Regions from separate parts of the Paraburkholderia sp. Ac-20342 genome, predicted to be linked through region 3. Evidence: riboswitches for the same ligand, from Rfam matches in the RefSeq annotation. Region 3 holds a riboswitch; each other region holds the start of a gene.
What was found. Region 3 has a riboswitch for cobalamin ahead of G3N58_RS00775 (TonB-dependent receptor). Riboswitches for the same ligand answer to the same signal wherever they lie in the genome.
Positions count from the first base shown of each region.

Region 1 (7,339 bases), on a different contig from region 3:
GTCGCCGATCGGAATCGGCTGGCTGAGTTGCGGCAGCCGATCGCAGGCGAGCACGGCCGGCGGCAGATCGGACGGCGCGCGCGCGAGCAGCGCCGCGAGCCGGTATTGCGCGATCTTGCGGCGCGCCGTATAGCGCGGGATGTCGGCCGCGAGGTTGTCGACCTGGGTCTGACCGCGCGTGACGTCGGTCTGATTGCCGCGGCCCGCGTCGCGCAGACGGCGCGACACGTCCACACGCTGCTTCTGCAACGCGAGCGATTGCTGGGCGATGCGCAACTCCTCGGCCGCCGAGCATTGCTCGACGTACGAGCGCACGACGTCGGCGACCACGGTGATGCGCGCGAGGTCGCCCGCGGCTTCGACGGCTTCGGTGTCCGCCGCGGACGCTTCGACGCCGCGGCGCAGCTTGCCGAACAGATCGATTTCGTACGAGATGCTGATGCCGAGGTCGGCTTCGTTGGCGACCGGCAGTTTCTCGAAGAGCAGGTATTGCTCGGCCGATTCCTGTGCGCGTTCGACCGCTGCCGACGCCTTGCCCGAGAAGCCGCCCTGCGCCTGCGCGACGCCGAGCGCCTCGCGTGAGCGCGCGAGATTCGCGGCCGCGACGCGCAGATCGGTGTTCGACTTCAGCGCTTCGTCGATGAGGCTGTTCAGCACCGGATCGTCGTAGAGCTTCCACCAGACCGTCGGCGTGTTGAGGGTCGAGGTCAGGGTGGGGTCAGCGCCTTCGAGCGCGCCTTTGGCGAGCGGCGCGTTGACGAGCGCCTGCTTCGGCAGCGTGTAGTCGGGGCCGACGTTGATGCAGCCGTTCAGCGCGACCGCGAGCGGCAATAGCGGCAACAGCGGGAGCCATGGCCGCAGCGGCAGGCGCGGCGCCAGCGAGGATAAGGGGCGCGCGAGTTTCATTGCGACGCGCCCGACGCAGCCGCGGCCGGCGCGGCGGAACTGGCCGCCACGGCCGAACTGGCCGCCACGGCCGAACCGGGCGCCACCGGCGCGGCCGAAGCCGCCACCGCACCCGACACCGGCTGCCTTCTGACCGGCGACAGATCGCGCACCGACACCGTCGCGGTGCGGCCCGCGATCATGCGGAAGTCGGCAGGCACTTCGTCGAGCGCGACGCGCACCGGAATGCGCTGCGCGAGCCGCACCCAGCTGAACGCCGGGTTCACGTTCGGCAGCATATTCGAGCCTTGCGTGCGGTCGCGGTCCTCGATCCCGGCGACGATGCTCTGCACGTGGCCGCGCAACGGCGTCGGCTCGCCCATCACGGTGATGTCGACCGGCTGGCCGATGTCGATGCCGCGCAGCTTGGTTTCCTCGAAGTAACCGTCGACGCGGAACGAGTGCATGTCGACCACCGCCACCACCGGGCGGCCCGCCGCGACGAATTCGCCGGCGCGCGGCGCGCGGTCGTTCAGATAGCCGTCGACCGGGCTTTTGATCGTCGAGCGTTCGAGGTTCAGCTTCGCGGTGTCGATCGCGACGTCCGCGTCGGCGAGCGCGGCCTCGCCCGCATCGACGCGCGAGCGGCTTTCCTCGAGCACTTCGGCCGCGACGAGATTGCCGAGCTGGCGATTGCGCGCGTATTCGCGGCGCGCCTGGTCGAGCGTGGCGCGGCGTTGCTGCGCGGTCGCTTCGGCCTGGCGCAGCGCGAGCGCATAGCGCGCCTGATCGATCACGAACAGCACCTGGCCTTGCTTGACCTGCTGGTTGTCCGTCACCTCGACCGACGAAATCAGCCCCGAGATATCGGGTGCGACCTGGATCACGTCGGCGCGCACGTGTCCGTCGCGGGTCCACGGCGCGAACATGTAATAGGCGACCAGCTTCCACAGCACGAGCGCGGCCACGACGACGACGATCAGGGTCAGCAGGATCTGACCGAGCGAGAACCAGGTTTTTTTCACGTTATTAGTCTGTGCGAAACGACGACGACAAGGCCCAGCACCAGCACATAGATGCCGAGATCGAAGATGGAGCGATGCCACACGAAGCGGTAAAAGCCGACGTACGCGAGCACCGTGCGGATGACGAGGTTGATCAGGTAGGCGATCAGCATCAGCACCAGCACGGACGGCACGAACACGCCGAAGATATCGATTTCACCGATCATCGCGGGAACTGGAAAAGAGTGGGAACGGGCTGCCGGAAGCGGAGGCGCGCATCATGCGGAAGCCTCCGGTTCGGTCGGCGTCGGCTTCGTGAGCGTGGCCGGAAACAGCGAAAGACGCAAGCCGACGAGCGCGTGCAGCGCGTCGCGCAACTGGCGCGCCGAGGTCGGCGAGGTTTCGGTCGGCGCGGCGGCATTCGCGAGCCCTTGCGCGGTGACGCGCGCGACCGCCGCGTCGATCGACACCATGAGGCTCTGCGGCACCGGCTCGCGGCGGCGCCGCTCGACGCAGCTCTCGTAGTAACTGCGTACGCCGTCGAGAACGTGCTCGATCGCGCCCGGCACTTCGCCGCCGAGCTTGCGCGTGGCGCGGCGCAGATCGATCGCGTTGAACGCGATGCGCAGATCGCGGAAGCTTTCGATCGACGGATGACGGTGCTCGTCGGTCGCGGCGAGGCGCGGGATCAGTTGCATCAGACGGTCGAGCATGCGTGCGGCGAGATTGCGCGGGTCTTCGATCGGCGTCGTCGACGCGGTCAGTGCGACGTCGGCCCAGTTCGAGCGCAGCAGGCGCGAAGCCGCGAATTCGGCGCCGAACGGACGCGTCACGCGGGTCCACAGATACGCGTAGAGCAGGCCGGCGAGGCCCGCGAGATTGGCGTTCACGAAGGTGAGAAAGTTAGCCTCGTAGGCGCCCTGAATGCTGATGAAGGTCGCCGTGTTCACCGCGACGAGCACCGTGACCATGTTGAACTGCGGGCGCGGAATCAGCGTGCCGACGAGGATGAACGGCCCGGCGAACAGGATCACGAGCATCGGGAAGTCGTGCACGTGCGGCAGCACCGCGAACAGATAGACGCCCGCCGCGAGCACGCTGACCGCGGTCGCGAGGAAGAAGCGGAACACCATCGGCGCGGGTTCGTCGAGCGCGGCGAAGAAGCAGCAGGCCACCGCCGCGAGCGTCACCGCGCTGGCGCCGTCGTTCCAGCCTGAGCCGATCCACAGGCTGCACGCGAGAATCACCGCGAGGCCCGCGGACACGGTCGCGAACAGCATGATGCCGCGGTCGTAGAAACGCTCGGTGCCGCCGAGCCGCCAATGACGGAAGTGCGGCCGCCACGAACCTTCGTCGCGCGCGATGATGATGCGCAGCGAGCGGCAGTCCTGCCATACGTCGATGACCTGCCTCAGACGCCATAGCGCGTTCGAGAGCAGCGCGCCGTCCCAGTGCGCGAGCGCGGCCGCGGGTGGACGCAGCGCCGCGATGCGCTCGCGCAGCGCGTTGGCGGTTTCGTCCGGGTGATAGCCCTTGCTCGGCGCGGGCAGCGGCTGGTTGAACCACTTGATGACGTCTTTGAGCAGCGCGTCGAGTCCTTCGGGCCAGCTGTGCTGGCCGTTGTGGTAGAGCGCGAGCAGCGGGTCGGCGAGCGAGGACATGATCGGCAGCAGCAACTGCATGCGTCCGCGCAGTTCGTGTGCGCGCGCGAGGATGTCGGGCCGCGTGTGATCGTAGGCGAGCTGGCTCAGCAGCAGTTCCAGACCGTTGATCGTGCTCGCGAGCCGCTGCCGCGCGCCCGAAATCGCCGCGCTCGCGATGCGGCCCGACAGCGTTTCGGTCGCGTAGAACGCGGCGTCGCGAAACCATGCGTCGGTGCGCTCGATGATGGTCGGCGCGAGCCGGCTCGGAAACAGCGCACTGCCGACGATGCTCGCGCAGACGATGCCGACGAGGATTTCCTCGGTCCGGCTGACCGCGAGATCGAACACGCCGGTGGGATTCGTCACCGAAGGCAGCGCGATGATCGGCATCGTGTAGGCCGCGAGCATGAACACGTAGCTGCGCGCGGTGCGGTCCGATACCGCGAGGTAGAGCATCGTGCCGGTCCAGAGCGCGACGACCACGCTGAACAGATACGGCGATTCGACGAACGGCGGCACGAGCAGCACCGCGCCCGCCGCGCCGAGCGCAGTGCCGAGCGCGCGATAGAGTGCCTTCGAGCGGGTCGCGCCGACGAACGGGTTCGACACGATATAGACGGTGGCCATCGCCCAGTACGGCCGCGGCAACTGGAACGCGAGTCCGATGTAGAGCGCGAGCATTGCCGCGAAGAACGTCTTGACCGAGAACAGCCAGTCGCGAAAGGAAGGGTAGGCCATAGACCGTTACGCGGACCCGGCGTTGTGTGGCGCCGTTGCGCGGACGCCGCGTTTGGTGGACTTGCGTGCCTTGACCGTACCGTGCGCCTTGCCGGCGCCTGGGGCCGCGCTCTTGCCGGTCTTGCCGAGTTTGACGGCGAGGGGTTCGCGCCGCGCGGGTTCGCGTTTGAGCGGCGACGTGGTGCGCTTGGACGCGGCGCGTTCGAGCGGCGCGCGGGTGCCCGCTGCAGGTCCGGCCGTTGTGCCGCGTTGCGGCGGCTCGGGCTTCGCCGCCGCTTCGGCGTCGAGCTCGGCGCGGCCGCTGGCATCCGTCGTGAACGCATCGAGCACGCGCAGCGTGGCTTCGAGATCGTCGCGCGACAGGCCCTTGAGCGCCTGGGCGCGCAACGTGACCAGCTCCTCTTCCATCTTCGCGGTGACGGCGCGGCCTTCGTCGGTGAGCGCGACGGTTTTGGCGCGGCGGTCCTCGGGATCTTCCTCGCGGCGCATCAGGCCCGCTGCGCATAACTGATCGAGCAGCCGCACGAGCGAAGGGCCTTCGATGCCGATGTGATCGGCGAGCGTAACCTGGCGCACTGCCGAACCGAGCCGGCTCGCGGTCAGAAGCGGGGTCGCGCACGCTTCGGAGACGTTGAAGGCCGCCAGCACGCCATGACTCGTGCGCCGCCACTTTCTGGCGGCGACGACCAGCGTGCTGCTGACGGTGCGGCGCAGGGTATCAAGATTCGGCATGGCAGGTATTGTATTTCCTTGATATTCGTTAGCAAACTATTGAATCGGAAATTCGCGCCGTGCCGGGAGAGTCTGCGGCGCGAATGCGACAGTCGCGTTAAACGGAGGGGGACGGGACGTGTTTCCGATGGTGTCGGATGCGGCGGCGGGGCTGCCAGCAGGGGAGCGAAGCCGTATGTTTCGCATGCCGCGTTCGCGTCAGCGAGTGGCGGCTGGCCACCATGTCCAGCCGCGCCGCGAGTGGCGCAATTCGACGACCGACAGCGGAGCGATCTCGATGCGAGGAAATACCTGTGCGGATGCGCCGAGCGCATGCACGATGGCGGCTTGCAGCAGCGGCGCGTGCGTGATGGCGAGCACCGTGTGTGTTTGCGGCGATACGGCTGGCGGTGCCGGGTTTGCCGCGTTGCATGTCGATGCCGATGTCGTGGGTCCGTCCGGTGCGTCGAGCCATGCGCCGATCCGTTGCACGAGCTGGCTGAACGATTCGCCGCCGGGCGGCGCGGTGTCGGCGTCGCGAGTCCACGCGGCGAGTTGCAAGGGCGCTTCATTGGCGAGATCCGCGAGGCGCTGGCCGCGCCAGTCGCCGTAGTCGATATCCGCTAGCGCTGCGGCGGGTGTGGCGTTCAGGCCGAGCGCCGCAGCCGTATCGCGCGCGCAGGCAGCCGGGCTCGTGAAGACGCGAGCCTCGTGCGCAAGTGCCAGACGGGCGCGCGCCGCTTGCGCTTCGGCGGTGCCGCGCGCGTCGAGCGGGTCGTCGGAAGGGAAGCGGCCCGCGCGTTGCGAGGCCGTCGCCGCGTGGCTTATCAGTAGCAGTCGCGTATCCATTCTGTGCTTTCCCGATGCTGCCGTTTGTCCACGCGAGCTTGCAAACGTGGCCGAAGCTTTCATGAAGGCAGAAGTTTAGCGCGTAGAATAAGGGCTCCGCGAAGCACGGAAGCCGGTGAGAGCCCGGCGCGGTCGCGCCACTGTAATCGGTTTGCAAGCAAGAGCCGAAAGCCAGACCTGTGCTTCGCACCATTCCTATGTCATCGACTTTCGGGGCGCGTTACCCCCAGGAGATATCCATCATGGCCGAAGCCGTTTTCGATCCCGCCGCGCAACCTGCGGCCGAGCCTACTCCGATTCCTTTGCGCGAACTGCTGCCGTGGGTGGTATTCGGCGGTTTGCTGCTGTTGCTCGCGCTTTATTTTGTTGGTGCGGAAGAGGGGGCTACTTCGCTGGTCCCCGGCATGTACGTGCATGAGTTCGTGCACGACGGCCGCCATCTGCTTGGCTTTCCCTGCCACTAACGGAGTCCGACATGGTTGGCAAATTACTGGTGCGCGGGATGCTCGCGGGCATCGTCGCGGGCTTGCTCACATTCAGCTTCGCGAGACTCGCGGGTGAGCCGCAGGTCGATCAGGCTATTTCATTCGAAGAAAAAGCGGCGGCCGCACGCGGCGAAGCTCCCGAGCCCGAACTCGTGAGCCGCGAAACGCAGGCGGGTCTCGGTCTGCTGACCGGCGTCGTGACGTATGGTGCGGCGTTCGGTGGTTTGTTCTCGCTTGTGTTTGCGTATGCCTATGGACGGGCGGGTGCATTGAGCATGCGCGCGTTGTCCGCATGGCTCGCGCTCGGCGCCTTCATCGCGCTCGTGATCGTGCCGAATATCAAGTATCCGGCGAATCCGCCATCGGTCGGCGATCCCGAGACGATCGGCATGCGCACGGGGCTGTTCTTCCTGATGATCGCCATTTCGCTCGTGACGATGGTGTTTGCGCTGAAGGTGCGCCGCCGCGCGGTTGCGAAGCTCGGCGCGTGGAATGGCTCGATCGTGGCAGGCCTGGTGTTCGTCGCGATCATCGCGGCCGTGCAGTTGTCGATGCCGGTCATCAATGAAGTGCCCGCCGCTTTCCCGGCCGTGCTGCTGTGGAAGTTCCGCGTCGTCGCGATCGGCATGCAGGTGATCATGTGGGCGACGATCGGGTTGCTGTTTGGCGCGCTGGTCGAGCGCAGTGCATTCATGCGTACGAATGCGCGCGTAACGATGAGGTCGGCCTGAGATTGAAGGCAATGCATGACCGCGAAAGCGGTCATGCTTCGCGCGCAACGCGCAAGAATGGTTTTACTTCAATGACTTGGCGTAATTGTGGAGTGGTTATCCACAGGCTTGCGAACATTTTCTGTGGAAAAGCTCCTCAGGTCGCTTTTCGCCAATTACCTAATCTTCTAATCCATGTTCTTCGCTTCTCCCGGTGCAAATTAAATCGGATGGCTAACTAATTCGAATTCGATGCCATGGTGCTCGATTTTTAAGCTCTTCGATTTTTTTAAAAGAAATTGTGAGAAGGGTCT
Region 1 covers NZ_JAAGPQ010000143.1:4,803-12,141, forward strand. The annotation lists gene G3N58_RS32240 (efflux transporter outer membrane subunit) at 1-906, opposite strand, end outside; gene G3N58_RS32245 (HlyD family secretion protein) at 903-1,910, opposite strand; gene G3N58_RS32250 (DUF1656 domain-containing protein) at 1,907-2,116, opposite strand; gene G3N58_RS32255 (FUSC family protein) at 2,168-4,270, opposite strand; gene G3N58_RS32260 (MarR family transcriptional regulator) at 4,277-5,002, opposite strand; gene G3N58_RS32265 (histidine phosphatase family protein) at 5,201-5,830, opposite strand; cobalamin riboswitch at 5,887-6,030, shown strand; gene G3N58_RS32270 (CbtB-domain containing protein) at 6,073-6,294, shown strand; gene G3N58_RS32275 (CbtA family protein) at 6,306-7,046, shown strand; partial or broken gene G3N58_RS32280 (hypothetical protein) at 7,260-7,339, opposite strand, start outside.
Region 1: another riboswitch for cobalamin. It lies ahead of G3N58_RS32270 (CbtB-domain containing protein); the one in region 3 lies ahead of G3N58_RS00775 (TonB-dependent receptor).

Region 2 (7,339 bases), on a different contig from region 3:
CTCGGTGCCTCAGGTGTCGAGCCGGCGCGCCGGCGTGCCGCCGACTTCGAGCACGATCTTGCCGATGCATTCGAGCAGCGCGGGCGCGGCATGCGAGATGAGCCAGTCGCGCGGGCACTGGTCGGCCGCGCCGCCGCAATTGACCGCATAGCGCTCGCCCGACGGCCCGACGAAGCCGAGCGCGATCGCATTGAGGCCGTCGTACCACTCGCCGGTGGCGATCGCGAAGCCGCGCTCCAGCGTGTCCTCGATCGCGCTTTCGAGCCGTCCGCCGATGTAGCCCCATTCGTTGCCTTCGGCCGTCTGCAGACCGGCAAGCAACGCTTCGCGTTCCGGCTGCTCGAGCGCCACCAGATAGGCGCGGCCGACCGCGGTGCGCGTCAGGCTCATGCGCGAGCCGATTTCGAGCCGCGACACGAGCACCGCCGAGCGCGGCCGGATCGTGTCGATTACGACCATGTCGAAGCGGTCGCGCACGGCCAGATGCACCGAGAGGGCGGTGCGCTCGGCGAGTTCGATCAGGAAAGGCCGTGCGCGGGCGCGGATGTCGAAATTGCGCAGAAAGCCGTTGCTCAGCTCCAGCACCGACGAAGTCAGCACGAAGCGTTCGCTGTCGGGCAGCCGCAGCAGGAAGCCGGCGCTGACCAGCGTCGCCGTGATGCGCGAGACCGTTGGCTTCGGAATGCCGGTGAGTTCGGCGAGTTCGCGATTGCTCAGCGGCGCGTTCGCGGCGGCAATCGAGCGCAGCACGGTCAGGCCGCGAGCGAGGGCGGTGACTTCGTCGCCCGAGCCGTCCCGGTCTCTGGCGACGACCGCTGCGCTCGGGATCGGAGTAGGTCGTTTCATGGTTTTTTGGAACTGTATTTCAGATTCTGAGTTCGTCCCCAGTCGACGGCCGGTCTACGGAAGACGGCGGGCATCTTCCAGCCGTGGCACCAGTTCAGTTTTGTTTGTGACAAATCGATTCTATCGGAAAAAGTTGCCGGAACGACCTGGATTCGGATTTTGCTTGACTTAGTCAGCATAATCATAAAAAATGGAACATTATTTCGAAAGATGGAATCTTCCAGAAAGGTTGCCGGCCGTATCGTTCCCGTTGCCCGTATCGCGCGGGAATGCAAGGGGCTCGGCGGCGAATGCTTTCAGGCACTGCGGCACCGCTTTTAACCCCCGCTGCTTTTGCTTTAATACCGTCTCTCAGGTTCTAGCACGGCCCTCGGAATGGCTAGAACTTTTAAGGCGTCACGGCAACGTGACGCCTTTTTTTCTTTTCCGCTTTCTTTCCGCTCTCGTACGCTCAGACCTGCGGGTTGGTCTGCACCTCGTCGAAACGCTTCACGCGATAGATCGCCGCCGACACGAGCCAGCTGAGCGCGAAGATGCCGATGATGATGTAGCCGAGCATGCCGAAGTTATCGTTGAGCGCGCCGATCGCGTCCCAGATGCCGCCTTTCAGGTTCAGCTGATCCGCGAGAAGGCCGAGCGCCTCGATGCCGCCGATCACGAGCGCGACCGCGATCGAGACGAGCGTGATCGTCATGTTGTAGTAGATCTTGCGCAGCGGCCTTTCGTACGCCCAGCTGTAGGCGCCGAGCATCAGGTGGCCGTCGAGCGTGTCGACGAGCGACATGCCCGCACTGAACAGCACCGGAAACACCATGATCGCCCACGGCGAGAGCCCCTTGGCCGCCTGCGTCGCCGCGATGCCGAGCAGGCCGATTTCCGTGGCGGTGTCGAAGCCGAGGCCGAACAGAAAGCCGATCGGATACATGTGCCAGCTACGCGTCACGAGCCGGAAGAGCGGCCGGAACAGGCGCGCGATGAAGCCTCGATTCGCGAGCAGCATGTCGAAGTCGTCGTCGACATAGGCGCCGCCATTGCGCACGTGGCGCCACGCGCGGTAGATGCCGCGCAGAATCAGGAAGTTCATCAGCGCGAGCGCGAACAGGAAAAAGGACGACACGGCCGTGCTGACGATGCCGCCGATCTCCCTGTAGTTGTCGAAGCGGCCCTGGATCGCGGTGGTCGCGAGCGCCACCGCGACCGACGCGAGCACGACGACGCTCGAATGGCCGAGCGAGAAAAAGAAGCCCACGGCAACGGGCCGCTTGCGTTCCTGCATGAGCTTGCGCGTCACGTTGTCGATGGCGGCGATGTGGTCGGCGTCGACGGCATGGCGCAGGCCGAATCCGTACGCGAGCAGCGCGGTGCCGAGCAGCACCGGATAGTGGTGGAACGCCACGATCGCCCACACCCACGCGAGCAGGTTGATGGCGATCAGCACGCCGTAGATGCCGAATAATTTGCTGCGGACTCTCGAATCCGAATCGTTGAAAATCTCGGCGAGTCGATCAAGCATGTTGAATCTCCAGGAATTGCGCGTTCCGTGCAGGTTGGGAAAAGACGACATAGCGAGGTCTGACTCCGGGGTGAAACAGGTTCCCCCGATACAGTGGCGCGACCGCGCCGGAATCTCACCGGCTTCCCGCTGTGTCCGTGTTGAGGCGTAGGCCCTGTGGGCTTATACATCGCCGATACTGAAAAGTCGATTTCTGCGCCGGCCGCGAGAGTCGGCGAGACCGTCGAACGGGTTCCGGTTTCGCTCCCGGTTGGGTTTTTCGGGCGGCGGCACGCATGTCCGCACGCGAGTACTGCGCGGGTGTCGAGCCGGCTGCTCAGCGCGACAGCAGCGACACCGTTGCGATGCCGAGGATCGTCATCGCGAGCGAGGCGCTGACGTGAATCGCGACTTCGCCGGCAGCCCAGCCGAGCCGTCCGTCCTGCAGGCGTTGCACGACTTCGGCGGAGAAGGTCGAGAACGTTGAGAGACCACCCATCAAACCGGTGATGACGAAGAGCCGCCATTCCGGCGCGAGTTGCGGCACGCGCGCGAAGCCCGCGACCGCCACGCCGATGATGTAGCCGGCGATCACGTTGGCGGCCAGCGTGCCGAGCGGCAGTCCGCTAAACAGGCCGTTCAGGCGAATGCCGAGGAACCAGCGAAACAGCGAGCCGAGTGCGCCGCCGATGGCGACAGCGAGAAAGGACCAATACATGGAAGAGGATCGGAAACCGGAGTGTGTCGACAAACCGGTTCATGCGGGCGAGACGATGCCGCGTCCGCATGACCGGGCGTAGCAGGCATCATCAGCCCCAAGGGCGGTTAAGGGAGAATGCCATCTCCAGCCGCGCAGTCTAACATCGGTGTGCGCATTTGTACGCGCACCCCGGCTCACTCCGGCGTCGCCGAAATCTTGTGGATCGACAGATCCGCGCCGTTGTATTCCTCTTCCTGATCGAGCCTCAGGCCCACGGTCATGCGGATCACGCCATACACGAGCGTGCCGCCGAGCACCGCCACGACGATGCCGCCGAGCGTGCCGAGCACCTGCGCGCCGAGCGACACGCCACCCATGCCGCCCAGCGCGCGCATCCCGAAGATGCCGGCCGCGATGCCGCCCCACGCGCCGCACAGGCCGTGCAGCGGCCATACGCCGAGCACGTCGTCGATGCGCCAGCGGTTCTGCACGCAGGTGAACATATAGACGAACAGCACGCCGGCGATGCCGCCCGTCACCAGCGCGCCGAGCGGGTGCATGAGGTCGGAGCCCGCGCATACCGCGACGAGTCCGGCGAGCGGGCCGTTGTACGTGAAGCCGGGGTCGTTGCGGCCGGCGAACCAGGCGCTCAGCGTGCCGCCGACCATCGCCATCAGCGAGTTGACCGCGACGAGGCCGCTGATCTTGTCGAGCGTCTGCGCGCTCATCACGTTAAAGCCGAACCAGCCGACCGTCAGCACCCATGCGCCGAGCGCGAGAAACGGAATGTTCGAGGGCGGATGCGCGGCGATGCCGCCGTCGCGGTGATAACGGCCGTGGCGCGCGCCGAGCAGCAGCACGGCCGGCAACGCGACCCAGCCGCCGAACGCGTGCACGACGACCGAGCCCGCGAAGTCGTGGAACGGTGCGCCGAACGCCTGCGTGAGCCAGTCCTGAATGCCGAAGCGGTTATTCCACGCGATGCCTTCGAAGAACGGATAGACGAAGCCGACCAGCACGAACGTCGCGAACAGCTGCGGGTTGAATTTCGAGCGCTCGGCGATGCCGCCCGAGACGATCGCCGGAATCGCGGCGGCGAACGTCAGCAGGAAGAAGAAGCGCACGAGCCCGTAGCCGTTGTGCTCGGCGAGCGACGCGGCGCTGCCGAAAAACTGCACGCCGTACGCGATCGTGTAGCCGATGAAGAAATACGCGATCGTCGAGACGGCGAAATCCACGAGGATCTTGACGAGCGCATTGACCTGATTCTTCTTGCGCACCGTGCCGAGTTCCAGGAACGCGAAGCCCGCGTGCATCGCCAGCACCATGGCGGCGCCGAGCAGAAGAAACTCGGTGTCGGCGCCGTATTTCAGACTTTCCATCGATGTGTCCCGCTTATGCCAAAAAGTGCGCTATGTGAGCAAGAAGTGGGCCAAAGTTGTGCCGGCGGCGCCGGTGCGGTGCAAGCAGGCACCGGGATGGACTTGCACACGATTTCGCACCGTGCCGCGTGGGCTGGACTTTGCACCTGAATAGCGACAACAGGCACAAAAAAAGTGCATGCGCGCCGGATGGCGGCGGGAATGATCCAGCCGGGGGCATAATCTTCGATTTCTATTACAGTTTTATCTGGATTCCTGACGCATGAGGCGCCTGCGGTGTATGCGGCGCATACGGCGCCCGACAGCCGGGCGGCGTGTCTCGCGTCGCGTTCGCGCCGGCTTCCCGTGCGGCCCGGCCTGCGGCCCGCTTTGTCTTCCCGCGCAAACGCCGACATAATGTGCCGATTCCGTGCACGATCCGCCGGCCATTCCCACCAATGCGTACGCATGAGACTGACCACTAAAGGCCTGTTGCTGATCGCGATTCCCGCCGTTCTCGAACTGGCGCTGCTCTCCGGACTCGTGAAGGCGCAGGCCGATACGGCGCGAGCCGAGCGCTGGGCAATGCACAGCGAGGAAGTGCTGCGCCAGAGCACCGCGATTCTCGACCCGGTGCTGTCGGAATCGGTCGCGCTGCGCGGCGCCGTGCTTGCCAACGACGTCCGCTTCACGACGCCGGTCGCGGTATGGGTCGACGTGGACCGGCGCATCGATCAACTGGCCGAGCTGGTCGCCGACAATCCGGCGCAGGTCGAGCGCGTGGTCGAGGTGCGCCAGGCGGTGCAGGCGTATCGCCAATGGTCGGACCGGATCGAGGACCTGATGCACGCGGGGCGCCGCGCCGACATTCTCGCGCGCTTCCACGATCTCGCCCAGGCCGACGTGCTCGACCATTTTCGTCTGCAGGTGACCGCGTTCCAGGCCGAGGAGCGGCGCCTCGACATGCTGCGCTCGAATGCCGCCGATGCCGCGCGCGACCGTCAGCAATCGCTGATCGTCGCGGCCGCGTTCGGCTCGCTGCTGTTCGTCGCGATGGCCGTGTGGCTGTTCACGCGCGGCGTGCGCGGCCGGCTCGCGCAGCTTTCCGACAACGCCGGGCGCCTCGCCAGCAACGAGCCGCTTGCGCCGATCGGCGCAGGCCGCGACGAGATCGCGCGGCTCGACCTGACCTTGCACGAGACGAGCCGCCGTCTGCTCGAAGCCGAGCGCATCGAGGCGCGCTTTCATGCGGACCTCGAGCGCCGCGCGGCCGAACTCGCGCGCATCAACGAGACGCTGCGGCAGCAGACCCAGGAAAACGAGATGTTCATCTACAGCGTGTCGCACGATCTGCGCGCGCCGCTCGTGAACCTGCAGGGCTTTTCGAAGGAACTGATCCGCGCCTGCGACGAACTGCGCGCGGCGGTGCGCGAATCGACGCTCACGGCCGGCGCGCGGCAACGCATCGAGCGCGTGATCGACGAGGACGTCGGCGAGGCGCTGCATTATCTGCAGACGGCCGTGCTGCGCTCGTCGCACATCATCGACGCGCTGCTGCGGCTTTCGCGCGTCGGCCGCGTCGAATACCGGCGCCAGAAGGTCGACGTGCGCGACATCGTGCAGCGCGTCGTCGATGCGATGCAGGGCTCGATCCGCGCGCGGCGCGCGCGCGTGACGCTCGGCGAATTGCCGGCGGTGTGGGGCGATCCGACCGCGCTCGAACAGATTTTCGCGAACCTCGTCGGCAATGCGGTCAACTATCTGGCGCCGGCGCGCGAAGGCCGCATCGAAATCGGCACGACGCCGGCGCCGCCCGGCGTGCAGTCGCTGCGTATCTTCTACGTGCGCGACAACGGCCTCGGGATTCCGGCGGTCGCGCTGCCGCGTCTGTTCAACGCGTTCCAGCGTCTGCACGGCAACGCGACGGCCGGCGAGGGCATCGGCCTCGCGCTCGTGCGGCGCATGGTCGAGCGGCACGGCGGCCGCGTGTGGGCGGAGTCGAAGGAAGGAACCGAGACGACGTTTTATCTGTCGCTGCCCGAAGCGGGGGCTGGGGCAGCCGGTGCGCGGGTGCTTGCCGATGCGGCCGGGATTCTCGCGAGCCGCGATTCGCCGGGCAGTCTCGCGCAGAGGGAGACGCGCGAGTGGGCGAAGGCCGGCGACGGTGGCGGCGATGCGAGGCTGTCCGCGCCTGCGTCCGCGATCGATGTGCAGCGGGGGATCGGGACCCGGTAGGGCGCGAGAGCGGCGTGAGGGAGAGGCGGGAGAGCGGCAGGAGAAGAGCGTCAGGAACGCGGCGCGAGGCTGCCGGCGGCCCTGCGGCCCGCGCGGTGCTCGTCCGATCGTCCACCCAGTGCCCGTTCAGCAGCCCGCGAAGATGCGCCGCGGTTTGAGCAGCCTCGTGCCGCGTATCGACCAGTAACAGCCGCAGGCGAGTAGTACCGCGCCACCCGCGAGCGCCTCGATCGGCGCGGGCCGCAGGCCGGCGAAGCCATCGACGCTGAAAAAGCCTTGCGCGACGATCAGGCTCGCTGCCCACAGCGAGCACGCGGCCTGTAGCAGCAGGCGCGTGCCCTTCATCTGCCGCGAGCGGGTGTTGCGCGACCAGGCGCCGGGCCGGCGCGCGCAGAAAAAAGCGATTGCTATCAGGATGACGGCAAGCAGGACGATCCAGTCGGTCAGTTTCATCGAAGCGGCACTCCCCAGGGCAGCCGCGACTATGGGGGAGCTTTGCTTCGAGAACTATCGGACAAATCTTAAATGAGGGGGCCGCTTGATCTGGCGGCGAGCGCGGCGTTGCGTCCGCGCTTGCCGCATGTGCTGGCGCGCAGGCGCGCCAGCGGTCGAACGCGATACCTCAATGCTCGATACGCGTGCCGAGCAGCACGAGGAATTGACGCAGCCACTCGGGATGCGCGGGCCATGCGGGCGCGGTGACGA
Region 2 covers NZ_JAAGPQ010000119.1:3,048-10,386, reverse strand. The annotation lists gene G3N58_RS30650 (IclR family transcriptional regulator) at 10-846, opposite strand; gene G3N58_RS30645 (HoxN/HupN/NixA family nickel/cobalt transporter) at 1,298-2,359, opposite strand; cobalamin riboswitch at 2,393-2,531, opposite strand; gene crcB (fluoride efflux transporter CrcB) at 2,676-3,056, opposite strand; fluoride riboswitch at 3,132-3,193, opposite strand; gene G3N58_RS30635 (ammonium transporter) at 3,233-4,420, opposite strand; gene G3N58_RS30630 (sensor histidine kinase) at 4,868-6,634, shown strand; gene G3N58_RS30625 (hypothetical protein) at 6,761-7,087, opposite strand; gene G3N58_RS30620 (DJ-1/PfpI family protein) at 7,257-7,339, opposite strand, start outside.
Region 2: another riboswitch for cobalamin. It lies ahead of G3N58_RS30645 (HoxN/HupN/NixA family nickel/cobalt transporter); the one in region 3 lies ahead of G3N58_RS00775 (TonB-dependent receptor).

Region 3 (7,339 bases):
ATGAGCCCTGCAACACGCGTGTCCGATCATTAGGCGCGGCTCGCGTTGTCTTGGTTCCCTAATTCGGCGTTATCCGCCATGCGGAGAACAACACGGTGCGTTCACCCGTTCGTCATAAGTCACGAACGAACGCCGGATATGCCCTTAAACAAGCTGTTTTGTGATGAAACGCCATTCGGCTTCGGTCACCGGCGTGATCGACAGACGGTTGCCTTTGGCGAGCACACGCATGTCCTGCAACTCGGCATGCTCGCGCAGCGCAGCAAGCGGAATCAGCGGAATCTTCTTTTTGAACACGACGTCGACGAGCATCCAGCGCGGCGTTTCCTGCGACGACTTCGCGTCGTAGTACGGACTCTTGTTATCGAACTGGGTCGGGTCCGGATACGCGGTGGACGACACTTCCGCGATGCCCGCGATGCCGGGCTCGGGGCAGCTCGAATGATAGAAGAGCACGCCGTCGCCGATCTGCATGGTGTCGCGCATGAAATTGCGTGCCTGATAGTTGCGCACGCCGGTCCACGGCAACGTGCGATGCGGTGCGTTGGCGAGATCGTCGATGCTTGCTTCGTCCGGTTCGGACTTCATCAGCCAGTAGCGCATGAATCGAATTGAACGTGAGGGATTGAACGACGCGCGCGAACCGGCGCCTGCAAAAAGCACCTGAAAGCAGCACCGGAAAACGCAGCCCAAAGAAAAACGGCATCGAACCGAAGTACGATGCCGTTCCAGATAAGGTCCCCGCCTTAGCCGCTAGGCCGGCATCCTGAACCGGGGGTTCAGAATTGGTCGCAGTTAGCAACACTTCGGGTACATCAGACAGAGTGACGCGCACGCCCGTGCTACAAATTTCCGCAACCGTGCACATGGCATTGGTTCAAGGAATATATGACCTTGGCGAACCAGGCAGGGAAGCTAAACCGATGAAGCTACAGCAGTTCAAACTTTAACAGAAGAACTCAAACGCTTGCGAGAGGTGCTCATGTGCTTCACCGACACCGCACACCCGCTTTGCAAAAAAGTACTGCGTTTCAAGCTACTTCGTTGAATTCACGACCGGTTCGACATTGGGTTCGAAGCCGGCTGTGACCGCTTACTGCAAGCTGTACTGTTCAATCACAGTACCGAGCTGTTCGTTCATTTGCTGCATTGTACGCCGGATTTCTTCAGCGGGAAATGCTTCTCCGTGTCGCACGCTGTTTTGCAGCTTAAGCAGTTCCGATGCCAGCGACAGCGCGGCCATGACGGCAATGCGATCCGTGCCGCGCACGTTGCTGCCGTTGCGGATTTTCTTCATTTCCGCATCGACGCGTGCGACCGCTTCGAGCAGGGCGGCTTCGGTTTCCGGCGAGCAGGCGAGACGATACGGTACGTCGAGAATCGATACTTCGATCTGCTTGGTGGTCATGCGTTTTCTCCGTGGCGGCTCACGTCGCTTTCCGCTTCCTCGGGTTCGGGTTGAGCGGAGTCGAGCAGATCGAGCTGGTTATCCGGTTCGCTGCTCGCGCGGGCACGCGGCAATTTCTCGAGAATCGCATTCAGGCGCACCTGAGCGTCGTCGATCTTGGCGGAGAGCGCATCGCGTTCCGCCTGCAGGGCATCGCGCTCCCCGCGCAATTGCGCGAGTTCCGCATGCGTGGCTTCGACTTCGGCACGCGTGTGCGCGAGTTGTTCTTCGAGCGCGAGCCGCGCTTCGTGGTGGCGCTGGCTGATCGCAATCAGCTTGCCGATGTTCTGGGAGAGTGATTCGAGTTCGGTGAGCATGTGCTGCGTCCTCTAAAGACCTCGCATTTTAGCGCGGAATGTTACAGGTTCCGACAATTGTCTCGTTTCGAGACGTAACAACTTGGCTTTATGCAAGCATTTTCCCGACCATAAGATGAAAAACCGCTCGTCGATCGGACAATAACCTGCACTCAACGGCACGGCTCGCGCAGGGATTGACCTTTCTTGACGCTCGCCGGGGGCGCTCCTAAACTGGCCGCACTCTGGTGCCCGCGCACGCTTTTCGGCGCGCGCAGTTAAACGGGAAGCAGGGCGCGCGCGGGGTTCGACACCGGCACGCGCGAACCTGCGCTGCCCCCGCAACGGTAAGCGACCGCATCTCGTCATGCAGGTCGGTCCTGATTGCAGGTCGAAGCTGAACCTGCAAGTGTGTCACTGCGCGTCACGCGTGGGAAGGCGGGGCCGATGTGTCGCAGCCCGGATACCGGCCAGAGGGAGAGGACGTCCCCCGCGAAAACGTTAAACATCGGGGGCGCCTCGTTACGCGGCGGCCTGCGGGGAAGCGGGCTGCGCACGCTATCCACAGGACTCTCACCCATGCTGTCCCCCTTCGCCCGCGCGGCGCTGCTCGCGTTCGCGGGTCTGCCGCCCGTCGTGCATGCGCAGACTGCCGGGACCACGGCTGCCGCGTCGGCGGCGTCTTCCGTGCCGGCCGATGTTGCATCGCCCGTTGCTTCGCCGGCTGCTTCGTCGGCCGCATCATCGGCTTCAGCTTCGAGCGCGTCCGCCGATGCGAATACCGATGCCGATGCGAACCCCCGCGCGAACCCGCCGGCCACCGTACTCTCGCCAGTCGTCGTGACCGCCGAACGCGGACCGCAGGCACTCGCCGATACGATCCCGCCGACCACGCTGTTCGATCAGCAGGACATTGCCGACACGACCGCGACCGATCTGCCCGGCCTGCTGCAACTCGCGCCCGGCGCGCAAATCTCGCGTACAGGTGGCCCCGGTTCGACGACGAGCCTCTTTTTGCGCGGCGCGTCGTCGACGCAATCGCTGGTGCTGATCGACGGCGTGCGCGTCGATTCGGTGAGCCTCGGTTCCGCGCAACTCGCGCAGATTCCGCTCGACCAGGTCGATCACGTCGAGGTCGTGAACGGCAATGTCTCGGCGTTGTACGGCTCGGGTGCGATTGGCGGCGTCGTGCAGGTGTTCACGAAAGATGGCGGCGATCATCCGCCGCGCTTCAATTTTTCGCTGGGCTACGGCAGTTATCACACGCAGACGCAAACCGTCGGCGTCAATGGCGCGCTCGATCAGGACGGCCGCACGACCTTCAGCATCTCGCTCGCGCGCACCAAAACCGATGGCTTTTCCTCGCTCGATCCGCTGCAAGCGCCCGGCGCGAATCCGAACGCGAACGGCAATCTGAACGAGAGCCTCTCGGCATCGCTGCGTCACAAGTTCAGCGACAGGTGGGACGCCGGCGTCACCTATTTCCAGTCGAACGGCAACAACAGCTACGACAACGCCTATGGCGAGCCGACCGATCTGAACAACCTCTATAGCAAGGTGCGCCAGCTCTCGGTGTTCGCGAACGGCAAGCTGACCGACTGGTGGACCACGCATTTCACGGTTGCCGAGGGCGACGACCGCAGCGTGTCGAATACCAACGGCATCGACAACGGCCGCTTCGATACCGACAATCGCCAGTACACCTGGCAGAACGATTTCGCGCTGGCCGCAAACCAGAAGCTGCAACTCGGCTACGAGCATCTCGATCAGAGCCTCGATTCCGATACGTTCGCGGCGCCCAACCGTCACGTCGATTCGGTATTCGCGGGCTATACCGCGCGCTTCGGCCGCAATCAGATTCAAGCTAACGTGCGGCGCGACCAGTACTCCGATTTCGGCGGGGCGAACAGTTACTATCTCGGCTATGGCTTCGACATCACCTCGCACTGGAAGGCAACCGCAAGCTATTCGGACGCGTTCCGCGCGCTGAGCTTCGACGATCTGTACTATCCGTTGAGCGGTAATCCGTCGATCCGGCCCGAGCGCAGTCATTCGGTCGAAGCGGGTTTGCAGTACGCATCGAACCTGCTCGGCGTGGTGCGTGTCAGTGCCTTTCAGACGCGCTATACGAATCTGATCGATTACGTGCAGACGATCCCCGGCATCTATCTGGCCGAGAACGTCGGGCACGCGAAAGTGCAGGGGCTCGAAGGATCGTGGAGCGGGCATGTCGGCAAGACCGACGTGCGCGCCTCGCTGACGCTGCAGAATCCCGTCGATCTCGACAACGACGTCGACCTCGTGCGGCGCGCGCGACGCTTCGGCTCGCTCGCGATCAATCGCAGCATCGGCGGCTGGCGCGTGGGCGGCGAGTGGATCGTGAGCGGTCCGCGCGCGGATAGCACCGGCAATCTGGGCGGCTACGGCATCGTGAATCTGTCGGCGCGCTACAACATCACGAAAGCGTGGTACGTGAGCGCGCAAATCGAGAATCTGCTGAACAAGGACTATGAAACGGCCTACTCGTATAACTCGCCGCGACGCGGTGCCTACGTCACGCTTGGCTGGCAGCAGCAGTAACGCACGCACCGGCGTGAGCGCGCGCGCATGAATCGCGCGCCGGGCTCGCTGCCGGCTGCCGGCCACGTCACGCCTACCATGCGCACGATGAACGCAAGGCGCGCGGCCGCGATCTGGCTCGGACTCGCGGTCATCGCCCTGGCCGTGCTGGTCGCGTCGCTCGCGCTCGGCAGCGTGCCGCTCGCGCCATCGCGCGTGCTGGCCGCGTTGATGCCGTGGCATGCCGGACCCGCGCGCGCCGACGACCTCGCCGGCGAGATCGTGCGTACGTTGCGCTTGCCGCGCGCGCTCGCGGGCTTCGCGTGCGGGGCGTTGCTCGCGCTCGCCGGCGCGCTGCTGCAGGTGCTGTTGCGCAATCCGCTGGCCGAGCCGTATGTGCTCGGCGTATCGGGCGGCGCGGCGACGTTCGCGCTCGTGGCGATGATCGCGGGCGGCGCATGGTGGATCGTCGATGCGAGTGCGTTCGCCGGTGCGTTGGTGTCGATCCTGCTCGTGCTTGGCCTCGCGCGGCGCGAGTTATGGCGCGGCGAACCGCAGGACACGTCGCCGCGGGTGCTCCTGACCGGTGCGGTGATCGCGGCGGGGTGGGGCGCGCTGATTACGCTGCTGCTCAATCTCGCGCCCGACAGCCGCTTGCGCGGCATGCTGTTCTGGCTGACCGGCGACCTCAACGGCGGCGCGCCGCCGTGGACCGCGCTCGTCGCGCTGCTGCTCGCGCTGCTTGTGATCGTGCCCGCCGCGCCGCGCCTGAACGTGCTGCTGCGCGGCGATGCGGCCGCGCAGGCGTTGGGTGTTGCGGTCATGCCCTTGCGTCTGCGCGTGTACCTGGTGGCCTCGCTTGCGGCTGCCGCCGCCGTGACGACGGCGGGCACGATCGGCTTCGTCGGCCTCGTGGTGCCGCACATGCTGCGGCTCGCGTTCGGCAACGATCAGCGCATGCTGTTGCCGGCGGCCGCGCTCGGCGGCGGCGTCGCGGTGATGGGCGCGGATCTCGTCGCGCGCACTGTGATTGCGCCCGCGCAGTTGCCGGTCGGCGTGATGACGTCGCTGGTCGGCGTGCCGGTGTTTCTCTGGATGCTGCTGAAGAGGCGTCCATGACACGCGCCCACGATACCGTCCCGGCTTCGGCGCTGAGCGCGCAACGCGTGACGTTGCGCGCCGGCGCGCGCACCTTGCTCGATGCGTTCACGCAGACCTTCCATGCCGGCGAAATCTGGTGCGTCGCCGGGCCGAACGGCGCGGGCAAGACAACGCTGCTGTCCACGCTCGCGGGGCTGCGGCCGGCGTCGGCGGGGCACGTCGAACTCGACGGCAGGCGTCTTGCCGACTGGCCGCCGTTGCCGCTCGCACGGCACCGCGCGTTGATGCCGCAAAGCGCGCACGATGCGTTCAGCGCCAGCGTGCTCGACATCGTGATGCTGAACCGCTTTCCGCATCTCGGCGGCTGGGGGTGGGAGCGCGACGCGGATCGCGCGGCCGCGCAGGCGGCGCTCGAACGGCTCGGCCTGGGCAGTTTCGCCGCGCGCGATGTGCTGTCGTTATCGGGCGGCGAGCGCCAACGTGTCGCGCTGGCGGCCGTGTTGTGCCAGGATGCGCCGCTTCTGCTGCTCGACGAACCGCTGTCGCATCTCGACCTGCATCATCAGATCGATTGCCTCGAAGCGCTCGTTGCATGGACGCAGGAACCGCGGCGCTGTGTGCTGTTTTCGTGTCACGATCTGAATCTCGCGCGCCGCTTCGCGACGCACGCATTGCTGCTCGATGGAGCAGGCGGCGCATGCGCCGGCCTGGTGCGCGACGTGTTGACGCCCGAATTGACGAGCCGCGCGTTCGGCTATCCGCTGATTCTGATTCGCGACGGTGAGCACGAGGCGCTGATTCCCGCGCCGCGCATGCGTCATGAATTGCGTGCCGATCATGACATTGCATCAGGCTGACTTTTTTATTCCGACATTCTTTTGCGGCGATTTCCGCTTATACCTATGACTCGCTTTCCACGCCCGGCCGGTTTGCCCAACGTCGCTCCGCTCGATCAGACGCTGCGCGCCGAGCTGCAACACATCATCGATACGCGGACCAAGCCGCCCGGCAGCCTCGGCCGTCTGGAAACGCTCGCGCGGCAGATGGGGCTGATTCAACGCAGCACGCATCCGACGGTCGAGCGCCCGGCCATGATCGTCTTCGCCGGCGATCACGGCATTGCCGCCGAAGGCGTGAGCCCGTATCCGCAAGCGGTGACCGCGCAGATGGTTGCCAATTTTCTCGCGGGCGGCGCGGCGATCAATGCGCTGAGCCGCGTCGCGGGCATCGAGCTCGAAGTGGTCAATGCGGGCATCGCGACGCCGTTGCCGTCGACGCAAGGGCTCGTCGACATTCCGGTCGCGCCGGGCACGCGCAACTTCGCGCACGAACCGGCGATGACCCAGGCCGAGGCGCTGGCCGCCTTGCAGGCGGGCGCGGCGCGCGTGCGTCATCACGCGGCGCTCGGCACCAATGTGATCGGCTTCGGCGAGATGGGGATCGCGAACACCTCGTCGGCCGCGTGTCTGATGAGCCGTTTATGCGATGTGCCGATCGACGAATGCGTCGGGCGCGGCACCGGTCTCGACAACGCGGGGCTCGCGCGCAAGCGCAACGTGCTCGCGGCGGCGCTTGCGCATCACGCGCCAACGCCGGCGCCGCTCGACGTGCTCGCGACGTTCGGCGGCTTCGAGATCGCGATGATGGCGGGCGCGTATCTCGCAGCCGCCGAAGCTCGCATGACGATTCTCGTCGACGGCTTCATCGCGACGTCGGCGCTGCTCGTTGCCGATGCGTTCGCACCCGAGGTGCGCGAGTACTGCGTGTTCGCGCATGCGTCGAACGAGGCCGGGCATCGGCGCATGCTCGATCATTTCGGCGCGCAGCCGCTGCTGTCGCTCGACATGCGGCTCGGCGAGGGCACCGGCGCGGCACTCGCGGTGCCGCTGCTGCGCGCGGCGACGGCCTTCGTCAACGAGATGGCGAGTTTCGACTC
Region 3 covers NZ_JAAGPQ010000001.1:188,781-196,119, forward strand. The annotation lists gene G3N58_RS00755 (EVE domain-containing protein) at 145-603, opposite strand; RNA gene ssrS (6S RNA) at 735-916, opposite strand; gene G3N58_RS00765 (cell division protein ZapA) at 1,094-1,408, opposite strand; gene G3N58_RS00770 (ATPase) at 1,405-1,764, opposite strand; cobalamin riboswitch at 1,973-2,233, shown strand; gene G3N58_RS00775 (TonB-dependent receptor) at 2,323-4,323, shown strand; gene G3N58_RS00780 (iron ABC transporter permease) at 4,351-5,421, shown strand; gene G3N58_RS00785 (ABC transporter ATP-binding protein) at 5,418-6,260, shown strand; gene cobT (nicotinate-nucleotide--dimethylbenzimidazole phosphoribosyltransferase) at 6,306-7,339, shown strand, end outside.

Region 4 (7,339 bases), on a different contig from region 3:
TCCGCGCATGCGCACTGGCCGGCGCCGCTCGATCCGAGGCGCGACGAATTCGCCGCGTTGATGGCGCAGGGTGTCGAAGTGCGCGACGCGAAGGAGCGCGACCATCTGCTGCGCTATGCGACCTGCACCAACGCGCAGGGCGAGACGACCGGCTGGATCGCGGGTCTCGTCGACGTGTCGGCGCTGCATGCGGCCGAGCGTCAGCGCGAGGACGCGCTGCGGCTGCTGTCGCACGACATGCGCTCGCCGCAGGCGTCGATCCTGGCGCTGGTCGAGATGGAGCGCGCGCGGACCGAGCCGGCGCTCGCGCGCGGCCTGCTCGAACGTATCGAGCGCTATGCGCAGCGCGCGCTGACGCTCGCCGACGACTTCGTACAGCTCGCGCGCGCCGAGTCGCAAACCTATGTGCTCGAACCGCAGAGCCTGACCGAACTGGTGATCGACGCGAGCGACGAAGTCTGGCCGCAGGCGCACGCGAAGCGCATCGCGCTGCACACCGAGACGGGCGACGCCGACAGCGACGGCCACTGGATTTGCGCCGATCGCTCGCTGATGACGCGTGCTTTTGTCAATATTCTGAACAACGCGATCAAGTACAGTCCGCCAGACACGCGCATCGTCTGCAGCTTCGCGAGCCTGCCGGCGGGGCCGCACCCGGGCGGCACGGCGCGGCGCGTGTCGTGCACGATCCGCGATCAGGGCTACGGCATTCCGAAGGAGCAGCAGGCCGGGCTGTTCGAGCGCTTCCGGCGCTTTCACGAGGCGGAGCGGCCGGAAGTGGGCGGCGCGGGACTGGGCATGGTGTTCGTGAAGACCGTCGTGACCCGTCACGGCGGCGGTGTCGAGGTCGTCAGCGCCACGGGCGAGGGCACGGCTTTCACGATCTGGCTGCCCGCGCTCGACGACGCCTAACCGACGCGTAAGCGGCCGAACCGATCGCGCCGCGCCCGTGTCCTATCCGATTGACCCGAGAGCGATCCATCCAAGAGAAACGAGGAAATGGCAAAAGTCTTCTATCTTTGCGCGGCACTGGCCGCGGCGAGCCTGACCGGCTGCGCGGGCCCGAGCGCCGACGTGCACGTCGCGCGGCCCGACCCTGCCGCCGCCGCGCTGCAAGGCGAGCCGACCTATGCGATGGCGCGCACGCAGCCGCAGGAAGGCAGCACCGATCATCCGCAGGCGGAGAAGCTGGTGCGCGACGAGCTGGCGAAACACGGTTTCGTCGATAGCGACGGCAAGCAGGCGCATTACCGTGTGTCGATGGCGTACAGCACGCGCCTCGCGTCGGTCGGCATCGGCGGCAAGGATTGCGAGCCGGCCGACTGCGGCGACTCGGGCGGCGGGCTCGGTGCGCTGATGTTCGGGCGCGAGTATCGCCATACGCTGACGCTGCGCTTCTTCGACTACGCGAATGGCGAGGAGCGCTACAAGGTCAGCGCGGTGTTCGTCGATCGCAATGCGGACCCGCTGCATGCGCTGCCGCTGCTCGCGAAAACGGCGCTTGCGAAGCTGCCGTTCGACGAACCGGCCGACTGGCGCGTGAAGCTGAGCATCGACAAGACGAGCGGCGCGGCGAGTGTGGAGTCGATGAAGCCGTTGCAGCCGTTGCAGCGTTGAGGCAACGCTAAGGCAGGGATAGGCTTTGGGCTAACGGCGCTGTTGGGTTGGGGCTGACGGGGCTGAGCCTGGGCTTGGGCCGGGTTGGGACGAAGTCGAAACGAGGCCCAAACCTGGTTCATCCAGACCCGGCTAAAGCGGCAAGCCGGGGCCGCCCCGGCCTTGTGCGCGCCTTACTCGCGCTCCACAACATCACTCTGCGGCCAGCAGTTTTCGAACACGCAATCGGCAAGCGGCAGACGGCTCGCCCAGCGCTCGGTTTCGAGCATCGGCTCGCTGTAAAACCGGTCGACGTGGCCGAGGCACAGAATCGCGACCGGCCGCGCGCCCGCGGGCATGCGCAGCAGCTCGCGCACCGCCTCGACGTCGAACAGTGACACCCAGCCGAGCCCGAGCCCTTCCGCGCGCGCGGCGAGCCACATGTTCTGGATCGCGCACGCAACCGAGGCAAGGTCCATCTCCGGCAACGTGCGGCGTCCGAACACGTGCCGCTCGCGCCCGTCCATCAGCGCGATCACGAGCAGTTCCGCGCATTCGAGCATGCCCTCCACCTTGAGCTTCATGAACTCGTCGCGGCGCTTGCCGAGCGCGTCGGCGGTGGCGAGCCGTTCGCGCTCGACGATGTCGTGCAGGGCCGTGCGCAGGGTTGAATCGGTAATGCGCGCGATGCGCCACGGCTGCATGAAGCCGACGCTCGGCGCGTGATGCGCGGCGTCGAGCAGACGCCGCAGCACGGCGGGATCGACCGGATCGGCCACGAAGTGGCGCATGTCGCGGCGTTCGTAAATCGCGCGATATACCGCGTCGCGCTCGGAATCGTCAAAAGGCTGCGCCATGGAACAGGGCGGCCGTGAAGGCCGGGTTGGAAGGCCAGTAGGCGTGCATATAGGTTGCCACAATCGGGCCCACGCGATAAACCGCCTCGCCGGCGGCGTCGCTGTGCGCGCGTGTGGCGAAGCACAGCGGCGCGAGCGGCGTGCTGAGCTTCGAGTAGTGGAACGTGTGGCCGGTCAGCGGGCCGTGCAGGCTGTCGATCTGCTGCATGCCGAGCGCGGCGAAGCGCTTTTGCAGCGTCGCGTGACCGGGCACGAGGCCGAGCATGGGCGTGCTCGTGCCGTGCGCGTCGGTCAGCCGGTCGAGCAGATAGAGCATGCCGCCGCATTCGGCGACCACGGGCTTGCCCGCCGCGACGTGCGCGCGGATCGACGCGGCGCTGCGCGCGTTGCCGGCCAGCGTCGCCGCGTGCAGTTCGGGATAGCCGCCCGGCAGATAGAGCGCGTCGATGTCGTCGGGCAGGGCTTCGTCGGCGAGCGGCGAGAAGTCGTGCACTTGTGCGCCGAGCGCTTCGAGCAGCGCGACGTTGGCCGGATAGATGAACGAGAACGCGGCGTCGCGCGCTATCGCGATCCGCTTGCCTTCGAGCAGGCGCGGCAGGACGTCGGGCGCGGGCGTACCGAAGTCGACGGCCGGCGGCAATTCGGCGAGCGCGGTCGCCGCGAGCGTATCGGCCGCGCGCTCGAGGCGCGCGTCGAGGTCGTCGATTTCGTTTGCCTGGTGCAGGCCAAGGTGCCGGTCGGGCAGCGTGATTTCGTCGCTCGCGGCGATGTGCCCGCACCAGTGCAATTCGGGCGGCAGCGCTTCCTGCAGCATCTGCGCGTGGCGCGCCGAGCCGACGCGATTCGCGAGCACGCCATGAAACGGCAGTTCGGGCCGAAAGCGCGCGAGCCCGAACGCGAGCGCGCCGAAGGTCTGCGCCATCGCCTGCGCGGAGATCACCGCGAGCACCGGCACGCCGAACGTCGCGGCGAGATCGGCGCTGCTCGGCGTGCCGTCGAACAGGCCCATCACGCCTTCGATCAGGATCAGATCGGCCTCGGCCGCCGCTTGCGCGAGCAGGTTGCGGCACGGGGTTTCACCGACCATCCACAGATCGAGCGACAGCACCGGCGCGCCGCTCGCGCGCGCGAGGATCATCGGGTCGAGAAAGTCCGGGCCGGTCTTGAACACGCGCACGCGCCGTCCGAGCCGCCGGTGCAGGCGCGCGAGCCCCGCCGTGATCGTGGTCTTGCCCTGGCCCGAGGCGGGCGCGCTGATAAAGAGCGCGGGACAGGCCGGGCGGCGCGTCGCTTCGGGCGCTGACGGCATCGCTCAGAACTCCACGCCGCGCTGCGCCTTCACGCCCTGCTCGCGATACGGATGCTTGATCGCGCGCATTTCGGTGACGAGATCGGCGGCTTCGATCAGCGCGTCCGGCGCATGGCGGCCGGTCACGACGACGTGCAGCATCGGCGCGCGCGCGTTGATGACCGACAGCACTTCGTCGAGCGGCAGGTATTCGTACTTGAGCACGGTGTTCAGTTCGTCGAGGATCACCATCTGATAGTCGCCGCTTTCGATCATCCGGCACGCCTCGTCCCAGCCCTTGCGCGCGGTGGCGATGTCGGCGTCGCGGTTCTGGGTGTTCCAGGTGTAGCCGTCGCCCATCGTGACGAAATCGCAGTGTGCGATCGCGCCGAGAAAGTCGCGCTCCGAGGTATGCAGCGCGCCCTTGATGAACTGCACGACGCCAAGGCGCATGCCGTGGCCGAGCACGCGCACGGCCATGCCGAACGCGGCCGTGCTCTTGCCCTTGCCGGTGCCGGTGTTGACGATCAGCAGGCCTTTCTCGACGGTCGCGGCGGCCTGTTTCTTTTCATGGCCCTCGCGGCGGCGTTCGGTCATGCGTTGATGCGATTCGGGATCGGTTTTCATCGAAGGTCCTGTTGGGGAGTGTCGGGTTGGGTTGGAGCGGTGTCGGCGTCGCTGCTGGCCGAGGCGATCGCGACGGTAACGCCGTCGTGCACGGTCTTGGGTACGAGCAGGCGCGCGGGCTGTGTGGGCGATGCAGCGGCTGACGCAGCCGCCAGGGTCTGCGCCGCGAGCAGCGCGCAGGGTTCGCAAACGCCATCGACGCCGAGATGCGTTTGCGCGGCCAGCGACGGCGTGGCGACCGGCACCGCGGCGATCTGCTCGCGGCTGAACACCTGCAACGGCAGCGCATGACGCGCGCAGAATTCGCGCAGGCCCGCTTCATGGGCTTTGGCGTCGAGCGTGGCGACGGCGTGAATCTGTTCGAAAGAAGCGACGCACGCGTGCGAGCCGAGCGCGGCGCGCACCGCCGCTTCGATCTGTTGCGCCGAACTGCCGAGGCGACAGCCGATGCCGACGCCGAGCGTCTTGCCCGGGCGTCCGGTGTGTCGAGCGGCATCGGCTTTGGCTTCGGCATTCGCGTCAGCGCAAGAGGCCTCGTGCCCGGCGCTGGCGAGCGAGGCGCGCGTCATCGCGGCATGCAAGGCAAACGCCTCGCGGTAATGGAAAAAGGGCGGCTGCCTGCAAGGGCGCACGCGGCAAGGAAGATCGAGGTCATGCGGTACTGCGAATCCGGGCTTGGACCATCGCGCGGCGCGTTGCGTTTTTGCGGCGAAAACCCCGTGGAAAAACGCCACGCGCGGCGCGGCCATGCTTGAACGCCATCACATCCGTTCCCCGCGGATTCCGGCGGCCGGCAACGCAGCGATGAACGCGGCGCCGCCTCCGCGTCTGGCCGGTATCCGGGCTGGCGGCCTCACGCGCTTTGCCTTCCCGTCCGGATTCGTCGGACAGTGGCGCGAAAAACGCATGTGCGACGCGGCCGGAACGGCGCTCGCGTCGCAGGTCGCTTACCGTTGCGGGGACAGCACAGATTGAACGCATGACGCGCTGCCTGTTTCCCGTTTAACTGCACACGCGAGCGCATGTGCGGGCACCAAACGCGCGCATACGATAGCACATGGCGCCCCGCCGGATAAGCGCGCGCGGCGCTTCACGCGGTGTCCTTTCCTTGACTGCGCATGGCCGTGGGCCTACACTCGCACGCACTTCTGGTGCTCGCGCGCGCATCCATGCGCGTGCAGTTAAACGGGAAACAGGGAGCCCACCTGCTCTGGAACGGGCCAACCTGTGCTGTCCCCGCAACGGTAAGCGAAAAGCGGTATCGGCTGCATGGCCGGCCACCGCGGAGCCGGCTTCGATGTCCACGCGCAAGGCTGCGTCGGCATATCACCACTGGTCGAGAAACCACTCGGCCGGGAAGGGGAAGCGGCGCTTTCGCCAGCCCGGATACCGGCCCGAAGATGCAGGACGGACGCCACGGGGATGCGGCGTCGCGTTCACGACCTCACTTTCCGCTTTCTGTTTTCCGTTGTCGCGGCAACGCCGGCGCTCGTTCCGGCATGCGCGGCGCAACGCCTTCGGATGAACCTCACGATGCAAACTCAATTGCGCAAGATCCCCGTCACGATCATCACGGGCTTTCTCGGCAGCGGCAAAACCACGCTGCTGCGGCACATTCTTCAGCATGCGGGCGGCAAGCGCATCGCGGTGATCGTCAACGAGTTCGGCGAACTCGGCATCGACGGGGAGATCCTCAAGGGTTGCGGCATCGGCTGCGATGAAAACGGCGTCGAAACCGAAGGGCAATTGTATGAACTCGCGAACGGTTGCCTCTGCTGCACCGTGCAGGAAGAGTTTTTTCCGGTGATGGAAAAGCTCGTCGAGCGCCGCGGCGAAATCGATCACGTGCTGATCGAAACCTCGGGTCTCGCATTGCCGAAGCCGCTCGTGCAGGCGTTCAACTGGCCGCAGATCAAGAGCAGCTTCACGGTCGACGCGGTCGTGACCGTCGTCGATGGTCCGGCTGCCGCGAGCGGCCAGTTTGCCGCGAACCCGGTCGCCGTCGATGCGCAGCGCAAGGCCGATCCGAATCTCGATCACGAATCGCCGCTGCACGAGCTGTTCGAAGATCAGTTGTCCGCGGCCGATCTCGTGATCCTGAACAAGACCGACCTCGTCGACGATGCGCAGCAGCGCGCGGTCGAAGCGCTGATTCGCGGGGAGATTCCGCCGCAGGTGAAGATCGTGCGCGCGCAGCAGGGCCAGCTCGATCTGCACACGCTGCTCGGGCTCGAAGCGGCTTCGGAAGAGACGATCCACCTGCGCCACGATCATCACGGTTCCGCCGACGATCCCGACCACCACCACGACGAATTCGATTCGGTCGTCGTGGAAGCGCGCGTGTCGTCGCGCGACGCGGCGATCGCCGCATTGCAGACGCTTGTCGAAGGCCACACGATTTATCGCGTGAAGGGCTTTGCCGCGTTGCCGGGCGCGGCGATGCGCCTCGTGATTCAGGGCGTGGGGCGGCGCTTCGACAGCTATTTCGACCGGCGCTGGCAGGCCGGCGAAAATGACGGCGGCGCGCACGCCGGCAGCCGTTTCGTGCTGATCGGCGAAGACCTCGATCAGGCCACGCTGCAACGCGCGTTCGACGCGGCACTCGACGCCGCCGCTAGTGCGCCCGCGAGCGTTGCCGCACACCAGGCGTAAGCGCTCATGCATCTGCTACGCACGACGCCGGGCGGTTTCGTCGACGATACGCAGGGCGTGATCCGTATCGATCAGCAGCCTGCCGATATCGTCGTGCTCAGTTCCGCCGACACCACGCTGTCGCTGCTCGCGAGCGTGGTTCCGCGTCTCGGCGACGGCTTCCCGAGCCTGCGGCTCGCCAACGTCACCTATTTGCGGCAGCCGGCGTCGGTCGATTTCTATCTCGACGACGTGTTGCAGCATGCACGCGTCGTCGTGGTCGATCATCTCGGCGGCGAGGCTTACTGGCCGTACGGCATCGAGCAGGTCGTCGCGCTCG
Region 4 covers NZ_JAAGPQ010000005.1:140,180-147,518, forward strand. The annotation lists gene G3N58_RS03670 (CHASE2 domain-containing protein) at 1-912, shown strand, start outside; gene G3N58_RS03675 (DUF4136 domain-containing protein) at 1,000-1,617, shown strand; gene bluB (5,6-dimethylbenzimidazole synthase) at 1,791-2,453, opposite strand; gene G3N58_RS03685 (cobyrinate a,c-diamide synthase) at 2,437-3,762, opposite strand; gene cobO (cob(I)yrinic acid a,c-diamide adenosyltransferase) at 3,766-4,368, opposite strand; gene G3N58_RS03695 (cobalamin biosynthesis protein) at 4,365-4,937, opposite strand; cobalamin riboswitch at 5,181-5,421, opposite strand; cobalamin riboswitch at 5,501-5,781, shown strand; gene cobW (cobalamin biosynthesis protein CobW) at 5,902-7,020, shown strand; gene cobN (cobaltochelatase subunit CobN) at 7,027-7,339, shown strand, end outside.
Region 4: another riboswitch for cobalamin. It lies ahead of G3N58_RS03695 (cobalamin biosynthesis protein); the one in region 3 lies ahead of G3N58_RS00775 (TonB-dependent receptor).